DNA from 2 places in the Actinoplanes sp. NPDC049118 genome. Region 2 is predicted to be linked to the other one. Evidence: riboswitches for the same ligand, from Rfam matches in the RefSeq annotation. Region 2 holds a riboswitch; the other holds the start of a gene.
The links. Region 2 has a riboswitch for S-adenosylmethionine ahead of thrC (threonine synthase). Riboswitches for the same ligand answer to the same signal wherever they lie in the genome.

Region 1 (4,408 bases), on a different contig from region 2:
GCACAGGAGGTCGTCACGGCGGCGATCGCCCCGCTCGGCTCCGTCGCCTGATCAGCGCTCGCCGGCCTCCTTCGCGGCCTGCTCGACCCGGTCGTGGTACGCGCGCCACCAGGCCTCGTCGCCGGGCGCGAGGTTGCTCGATCCGGGCCGCATGCCGGCCTCGCCGTCGATCAGTTCGCGGACCACGTCGGCGTGCCCGGCGTGCCGGGACGTCTCGACGATCATGTGAACCATGATCTTGTGCAGGGTGGCCGTGGCGCGCTCCTCCGGCCACCACGGGACGCGCCCCGTCGTGTCCAGCGTCAGCGCCTCGATGGTGGCGTCCGAGTGCGCCCAGACCCGCTTGTAGAGGTCGATGACGTCGGCGCGGGACTCGTCCGCGGTGGCCCACATGTCGGCGTTCGGCTCGGCGTCGTCGTCCAGCCAGGGCAGCGGCTGCGGGAACGGGCGGCCGAACGTGTCGCCCAGGTAGCCGGCCTCGATGCTGGCCACGTGCTTGACCACGCCGAGCAGGTTGGTGGCCGTCGGCACGAGCGGCCGCCGCACGTCGTACTCGGAGAGCCCGTCCAGCTTCCACAGTAGAGCCTCGCGGGTGGCCCGCAGGTAGTGGTGGAGATCCGCCTTCTGATCAATGTCAGTCATGCGAGCCAGCATGCCAGCAGTCTCCCGGGTGGGCGGGCCCGGTACTCACCGGCCGGTGCGCGCGCCGACCAGCTGCCGGCCCGCGCCGACGGAGGTCAACGCGCCGAGGGCGCCGACGAACCGGTCGATGTCCGCGCCGGTGGTGCCCAGCCCGAAGCTCACCCGCAGCAGCGCCGCGGTCGAGGCGTCACAGGTGGCCACGCCGGCGGCGCCGGTGAGGCGGCGGGTGAGCGGGTGCGCGCAGAACTGACCGGCCCGGACCCCGATGCCGTGGTCGTCGGCGAGCCGGTCGGCCACCGCGGCGGCGTCGTTGCCGGGCAGCGCGAGCGACACGATGCCCACCCGGGGCTGCGCGGGGCCGAAGAGGCTGACCTCGGCGGCGCCGGGAACCCCGGTCAGGCCGCCGCGCAGCCGGGCCAGCAGGTCCTGCTCCCGATCGTGCAGCGCGGCCCGGTCGGCCCGGGTCAGCGCCGCGCAGACCGCCGCCAGGGAGACCGCGCCGAGCAGGTTCGGCGTGCCGCCCTCGTGCCGGGCGGGCCCGGTGGACCAGGTGACGTCGCCGGCGGCGCCGACGGACGCGCTGGCGCCGCCGCCGCGCAGGTAGGGCGCCGCCGCGTCCAGCCAGTCGGCGCGGCCCGCCAGCACGCCCGCGCCGAAGGGCGCGTAGAGCTTGTGCCCGGACAGCGCCAGGTAGTCGGCGCCGAGCTCGGCTAGGTCGACGGGGGAGTGCGGCGCGAGCTGCGCGGCATCGACGACGACGCGGGCGCCGTACCGGTGTGCGAGGTCGGCCAGGCGCCGGACCGGCCAGATCTCGCCCGTCACGTTGCTCGCGCCGGTGACGGCGAGCAGGGCCGGACCGCGCAGCGAACGCAACGCCCGCTCCAGGGTCTCGACGGCGGCGTCCGGGCTCGACGGCGTCGCCAGCCGCAGCGGCGCCGGCCAGGGCAGCAGGTTCGCGTGGTGCTCGCCGTCGAAGACGATCGTGGTGACGTCCGCCGGCAGGCAGCGGGCGAGCAGGTTCAGCGCGTCGGTGGTGTTCCGGGTGAACACCACCGTGTCGCCCGGTCGCGCACCGACGAAGCCGGCGATGACGTCGCGGGCGCGCTCGTACTCCTGCGTCGACCTCCGGGAGCGGATGCCGGCGCCGCGGTGGACGCTGCCGTACCAGGGCAGCAGGCCCTCGACCGCCTCGGCCGCGGCGCGGACGCACGGGGCCGACGCGGCGTAGTCGAGGTGGGCGAACGGGACGGTGTCCCCGCCCGGCAGCCGTACGGTGAGTCCGGCGCCGACGACATCGAGGTCGGTGCGCTGCGGCAACAGGGACATGGTGAGCCTCCGCGAGGTCGGGGACCCCGCCGGGGCCCGCGCTTGCCCGCGTCGTTGTCGACGCCGGCCCGGTCCTCACCCGGAGCACCCCATCGCGAACACAAGGGTTGCCGGCCAGCAAGCCGGGGCTTCGCGCTGGCACTCATGACCAGTCGGCACCGTATCAGCATCGGCCGGGCCGGGCTCGGGGAGGGCTCAGTGGACCTCGCGCAGCTTGCCGGTCTCGACCTCGTAGACGAAGCCCCGCACCGAGTCCTTCACCGGGATGAACGGGTCCTCGAGCACCCGGCGCAGCGACTGCCGCACGTCGTCGTCGAGGTCCGCGAAGGCCTCGACGGCCCACGGCGGCTTGATGCCGACCTCGTGGCGGATGCTCTCCTTGAAGTCGTCGTCGGTGAAGGTCAGCATCCCGCAGTCGGTGTGGTGGATCAGGACGATCTCGGTGGTGCCGAGCAGGCGCTGGCTGATCGCCAGGCTGCGCAGCTGGTCGGCGGTGATGACGCCGCCCGCGTTGCGGATCACGTGCGCGTCACCCTCGGAGAGCCCGAGCAGCCCGTACGGGTTGAGCCGGGCGTCCATGCAGGCGACGACGGCGACGTGCCGGGCGGGCGGCAGGGGCAGCGAGCCCTTGTCGAAGTCGGCGGCGTAACGCTCGGCGTTGGCCAGCAGCTCGTCGGTGATACTCATGGGCCTCAGCTCCTGTGGCAGGCGGACGTGCGCAGAAACGCATACTATCCCCGTCTGCCGAATAGGATATCGAACCATTCCCTGATCATTGTTTACCCGGGCGCCACAATGCCTATCAATTTGATAGGTATGGTGGCGCACATGACGACAGCACCGGTGCGCCTGCGGAGCGCGGAGGAGACCGCCTTCCGGCGCCAGCTCGCCAAGGACGCCGTCTGGAGCCGGATGGTCGCTCCCGGCGGCCGCGTCCCGGCCATGCCCCTGATCGAGGTGGACCTCGGCCCGATCCACCTGGACCGGTTGCTGCAGACCGGGCCGCTCGTGCTGGTCTTCTTCTCCTGTGCGGAATCGGCGTCCGTCGACGCCGTGCTCGCCGGCTACCAGCGCACCCTGCTGCCGGCCTGCACCGACGCGGGCGCCCACCTGGTCGCGGTGAGCCCGCAGCGGGTGGGGCTGCTTGCCCCGGCCAAACACCGGCACGACCTCGGCTACCTGGTGGCCTCGGACCCCCGGCACGCCCTCATCGACGCCTTCCGGATCGGCTACCAGAGCCCGGAGGCGGGCGCGACGCTGGGCACCGGCCGGTCGGTACTGCCGTACCCGGCGGTGGTGGTGGCGGACCGCACGGGAACGGTCTGCTACGTCAGCATCCGTCCGGAGGCTGCGCCGCCGACCCCGGCCGCACGGGTCATCGCGGCCCTCGATCGACTGAGGCCGCCGCGGTCCCGCCGCCCGGCCGCGCCGCATCCTAAGGGCCCGCCGGAATTTATATAAGCACTGTTATATTGGCGGGGTGACCGAACCGGACCTGCTCGACAGCAGCTACTACGGCGACCTGTTCCGGCTGCTCGCCGAGATGGACTCCGACATCGCCGGCCTCTACGCCGAGGCCGGCATCGAGGGCGTCCGGACCCGTTTCGTCGGGCCGCTCATCGACCTCGGCCGGCGCGGGCCGCTGACCATCCAGGAGCTCGCCGACGCCCGCAAGGTGACCCATTCGGCGATGAGCCAGACCGCGGCCGCGATGCGCAAGGCCGGGCTGGTGGAGCGCGCCGACGACACCGACGGGCGCACCCGCCGGGTGCGGCTCACCGGGCGGGCCCGGGAACTGGTGCCGTTCCTGAGTGCCGAGTGGCGCGCCACCGAGGCGACCGTCCGCGCGCTCGACGCCGAACTGGAGTATCCGCTCATGCGGGTGGTCGCCGACCTGCGCGGCGCGCTCGCCGCCCGCCCGTTCGCGGAACGCCTGCGTGACCACCTCGCCGAGCAACTGCCGTGAGCGCCGCCGGCACCCTGGTCGACCTGCGGCCACTGCGGGAGAACCCCGTCTTCCGCCGGCTCTGGCTCGGCACGACCGCGTCCGGGCTCGGCGGTCAGCTGGGCGCGTTCGCCGTCGTCTACTACGTCTGGGAACGCACCCACAATCCCGCCATGGTCGGCCTGGCCGGCCTGGTCACCGCCGTACCGCTGATCGTGCTCGCCCTCGCCGGCAGCGCGTTCGCGGACCACGTCGACCGGCGCCGGCTGGCGCTCGGATGCGCGTACGGGCAGGTCGCGGTCAGCCTGGCCATGGCCGGGGTAGCCGCGACGGACGCCGGAGGCGTGCCGCTCATGCTGGCGCTCGCCGGCCTCGGCTCGGCGCTCGCGGCGCTCGGCGCGCCCGCCCGGCACACGTTCGTCCCGGCGCTGCTCGCCGGCGAGCGGCTCGCCGCCGGCCTCGCCCTCAACCACCTGTCGTTCCAGCTGGCGATGC
Region 2 (4,408 bases):
GTGACGAGTTGGGCTGGCACACGATCCGCACCGCGCTCACGGCGGTCAACGGGACCACGCTGGCCGGCCTCGGGCTCGCCGTGCTCTGCGGCACCAGGATCCGCCGCGGTCCGGGCGGGATCCTGATCGCGGAGGGCTACCGCCGCCGTATGCCGCCCGCGACCTGCTTCACGGTCGGCTCGGTGATCATCACGAGGCGCACGGCCGAGTGGCTGCTGCACGAGAGCCGGTCCGGCCTGCTCGCCCACGAGAGCCGGCACGCCGGGCAATACGCCGTGCTCGGCCCGCTGTTCTGGCCCGCGTACTGGGCGTCCTGCGGCTACTCGTGGGCGATGACCGGCACGTACGGTGCGCGCAATGCGTTCGAGCGGCATGCGGGCCTGGAGCGCGGCGGTTACCGGGAGGCGCCGCTAAGGCCGGTCCTGCAGCGCGCCGTGAAGAGAATTTGGTCGGGAGGACGCACGCACAGCGCCTCCGGCACTGGGTCGTTGGGCCCCTAGGAGATTGTCGCCAAGCTCAAAGGTGGGGCCACGTACGGCGTCACGTCCTCCCGCGTAGAGCATCCTGCCGAGCCTGAGATCCCCGCGCAAGTCCTCAGGGGAAGGAATTCTCAACGTTGGGCAGATGTTCGACTACTCTCCGTCAGCCCAGGAGGCCGGCGTCCCGGGCACCGCGCAGCGACGGTTTGATCCGGTGGGTCGGGCCGACCTGCCCGGCGACGGCGTCCAGCGTCTTGAGGCCCTCGCCGGTGTTGTAGACGACGGTCTCCTTGTCCGGGTCGAGCCGGCCGCTCGCGATGAGCTTCCTGAGCACCGCGACGGTGACACCGCCGGCGGTCTCGGCGAAGACGCCGGTGGTGCGGGCGAGCAGCTGGATGGCGTCGCGGATCTCGTCGTCGTCGGCGTAGTCCATCCAGCCTCCGGTGCGGGTCACGGCCTCGATCGCGTACGCGCCGGCGGCCGGGTCACCGATGTTCAGCGACTTCGCGATGCCGGTCGGCTTCACCGGGATGATCTGGTCGGTGCCGTTGTGCAGCGCCGTGGCGATGGGGTTGCAGCCGGCCGACTGTGCACCGAAGACGGTCCAGCCACCCTCGGGCGCCTCGACCAGGCCGATCTCCACGAGCTCGGTGAAGGCCTTGTCAATCTTGGTGAGCAGCTCGCCGCTGGCCATCGGCACGATCACCTGTGCGGGGATGCGCCAGCCGAGCTGCTCGGCGACCTCGTAACCCAGAGTCTTCGAACCCTCGGCGTAGAACGGCCGAACGTTGACGTTGACGAAGGCGGTGTCCTCGAACTCGTCGGTCTCGACGAGCTCGCCGCACAGCCGGTTGACGTCGTCGTAGGAGCCGTCGATGGCGACCAGGTCGCCGCCGTAGACGGCGGTGGTGATGACCTTGCCCTGCTCGAGATCGCCGGGGATGAAGACGATCGAGGGAACCCCGGCGCGGGCGGCGTGCGCCGCGACGGAGTTGGCCAGGTTGCCGGTCGACGCGCAGGCGAACCGGGTGAAGCCCAGCTCGCGGGCGGCGGTGAGCGCGACGGAGACGACCCGGTCCTTGAAGGAGTGCGTCGGGTTGGCGGAGTCGTCCTTGACCCAGAGCGGCGCCCGCAGCCCGATCTCGGCGGCCAGCGCGGGCGCGCTGACCAGCGGGGTCAGGCCGGGGTCGAGGGTGACCCGGCCGGCGGGGTCCTGCCCGCTGGGCAGCAGGGCGGCGTAGCGCCAGATGTTCTGCGGCCCGGCCTCGATCTGCTCCCGGGTGACCGCGGCGAGCGCGGCGGCGTCGTAGGCGACCTCGAGCGGGCCGAAACACTCGTAACAGGCGTGCTGCGCGGCGAGCGGGAATTCGGCACCGCAGCCACGGCAGACGAGGGCACGGGCGGGGCTGATGGACTTGCTTGGGGCGTCGACGGCCGACGTCATAATGAGGCCTTCCTCTCATCTTTCCCCGGGCGTCGTCGGACGCTCATGGGGACGGAATTAGCACCTGCCGCGCGCGGCCTCGTCATCGAGACAAGCGCGGTGGTTGCCGGGGCGTCATCGGGCCGTTCCCTCAGCCCCTCTGGATGAGGTATTCAGTTGTGTTACCGACACCTTACGACGCGGGCGGCGAAATCGGAGCCGACCGTCCCGAGGTGTGAGCGACGTCCTTCCCGCTCGATTAATGACGGTCGATTGATTCAGCGCATTCTCCGAGGCCGGTTCCCTACCCTGCACCCAGGTCGCAACGGTGACCGCCGGCAGCGGCCGCGCCTGAGTCGGAGCGGGCCGTGGCCCACCGCTCCCCCGGTGGGCCACGGCCGGTGCATCGGAGACCGTGAGTTTCTGGCGACCTGCGCATAGGGTGACGCACGTCACTCCACAATGCGCGGGAGGTGCGGCGTGAGCGCCGTCCTGGAAATACAGGGTCTGCGGAAGACCTATCGCACCCGCAAGGGGGTGCGCAGAGCCCTCGACGGCTTCGACATGGTCGTGGAGGCGGGGCAGGTGCACGGCTTCCTCGGGCCCAACGGCTCCGGCAAGACCACCACGCTGCGCACGCTGCTGGGGCTGATCAAGCCGAACGGCGGCCGGATGTCGTTGCTCGGCCGCGAGGTGCCGCAGGCGCTGCCCGAGGTGGCCGGCCTCGTCGGCGCGATCGTGGAGAGCCCGCAGTTCTTCGGCAACTTCTCCGCGCGGGACACCCTCTCCCTGCTGGCCGACGCGGGCGGCGTCGACCGGCACCGGGTCGGCGAGGTGCTCGAACTCGTCGGCCTGCGCGACCGCTCGAAGGACCGGGTCAAGACCTACTCGCTGGGCATGAAGCAGCGCCTCGCGGTCGCGTCCGCGCTGCTCAAGAACCCGAGGCTGCTGATACTGGACGAGCCCGCGAACGGCCTGGACCCGGGCGGCATCCGGGAGATGCGCACGCTCATGGGCAACCTGGCGGCCTCCGGGATGACCGTGCTGCTCTCCAGCCACATCCTCGGCGAGGTCCAGCTGATCTGCGACTCCGTCACGATCATCTCGGCCGGGCGGCGGGTGACCGCCGGCGGCGTCGCCGACGTGCTCGCCCGGCACCAGTCCGCTTCGGTGCGGGTCCGCGTCGAGTCGATCGGCGACCTCACCTCCTCCGCGGGCGCGTTGCGGGAGATCGGCGCGCACGTGGTCGTCGAGGCCGATCACCTCATGGTCAGCAACGTCGCCCAGCCGAGCACGATCACCCGGGCGCTCGCCTCCCGCGGCTTCTTCGTCAGCGAGCTGGCGCCGGTCCCAGCCGACCTGGAGAGCGTGTTCCTCGATCTCACCGGCACCGCGCCGGTCGAGGGCATGCACCGCCAGGTCGACCAGTCCGCGCTCGCGGCGCCGATGCCGAACGGCGGGTGGGGGCTGTGAGCCTGTATGCGGCGGAGACCCGGCGGCTCGCCAAGCGCCGCTTCACCCGTTGGGCCGTCCTCGGCACCCTGATCGTGCTGGCCGCGATCACGGCGGGCATGTTCGTCACGAACAAGCCGACCACGCCGGAGCTGCGGGCGGCGGCCCAGGTACAGGCCGACCAGGACTACCAGCTCGCGCTGAGGTCGGCCGCCGAGGAGCGGACGCGCTGCGCGGCCGCACAGGGCACGACGGAGGCGGCGAACTACCCGCCCAGCTGCGCCGAGTTGTACCAGCCGACCAGGGAGGACTACCGGGCCGAGTGGTACATGCCGCCGACCTTCGACTTCCGGGAGCAGTTCGGCACGATGGTCGTGGCGCTGTCGGCGCTGCTGGCGGTGATGGCATTCCTGGTCGGCGCGAGCTATGTCGGCGCCGAGTGGAGCAGCGGCGGCATGATGAACCTGCTGCTCTGGCGGCCGCGGCGGCTGCAGGTGCTGAACACTAAGCTCGGCGCCCTGCTGACGGGCCTGGCCGCGCTGACCGTGCTGGTGTCGGCGGCCTGGACCGGGGCCTTCGCGCTGATCGCGAGCCTGCGCGGAACGCTGGACTCGATGACACCCGGCGCGTGGCAGTCCTTCGTGCTCATGGAGGTACGCGGGCTGGTACTGGTGCTGGTCGCGGGCGCGGTCGGTTTCGGGCTCGCCTCCATCGGCCGGCACACGGCGATGGCGCTCGGCGCGGCGATCGGCGCCATCATCGTGTTCCAGTTCGGGCTCGGCACCGTGCTGGCCCTGGCGAAGGTGCCGTACGTCGAGGCGTACCTGGTGCCGGTCTGGACCACGGCCTGGATGGACAAGTCGGTGGTGGTGACCGACTGGGAGTCCTGCAACTACTCGAGCACCCAGGGCTGCGAGCCGAACACGATGTCGATCACCTGGCCGATGGCCGGCGGGGCGCTGGCGGCCCTGCTCGTCCTCGTTGTGGGGGCGGCGATGTGGACTATGCGTAGCAGAGACATTACCTAAGGTAGTTTCTGCTGGGTCAGGCACAC

Region 1: another riboswitch for S-adenosylmethionine. It lies ahead of AB0B58_RS00855 (aminotransferase class V-fold PLP-dependent enzyme); the one in region 2 lies ahead of thrC (threonine synthase).

The regions. Positions count from the first base shown of each region.
Region 1 covers NZ_JBEZDY010000001.1:196,328-200,735, forward strand. The annotation lists gene AB0B58_RS00845 (EAL domain-containing protein) at 1-51, shown strand, start outside; gene AB0B58_RS00850 (DinB family protein) at 52-642, opposite strand; gene AB0B58_RS00855 (aminotransferase class V-fold PLP-dependent enzyme) at 688-1,968, opposite strand; SAM riboswitch class IV at 2,002-2,118, opposite strand; gene AB0B58_RS00860 (carbonic anhydrase) at 2,164-2,655, opposite strand; gene AB0B58_RS00865 (redoxin domain-containing protein) at 2,797-3,429, shown strand; gene AB0B58_RS00870 (MarR family transcriptional regulator) at 3,449-3,934, shown strand; gene AB0B58_RS00875 (MFS transporter) at 3,931-4,408, shown strand, end outside.
Region 2 covers NZ_JBEZDY010000005.1:199,722-204,129, forward strand. The annotation lists gene AB0B58_RS09940 (hypothetical protein) at 9-500, shown strand; gene thrC (threonine synthase) at 643-1,923, opposite strand; SAM riboswitch class I at 1,936-2,073, opposite strand; gene AB0B58_RS09950 (ATP-binding cassette domain-containing protein) at 2,383-3,375, shown strand; gene AB0B58_RS09955 (ABC transporter permease subunit) at 3,372-4,382, shown strand.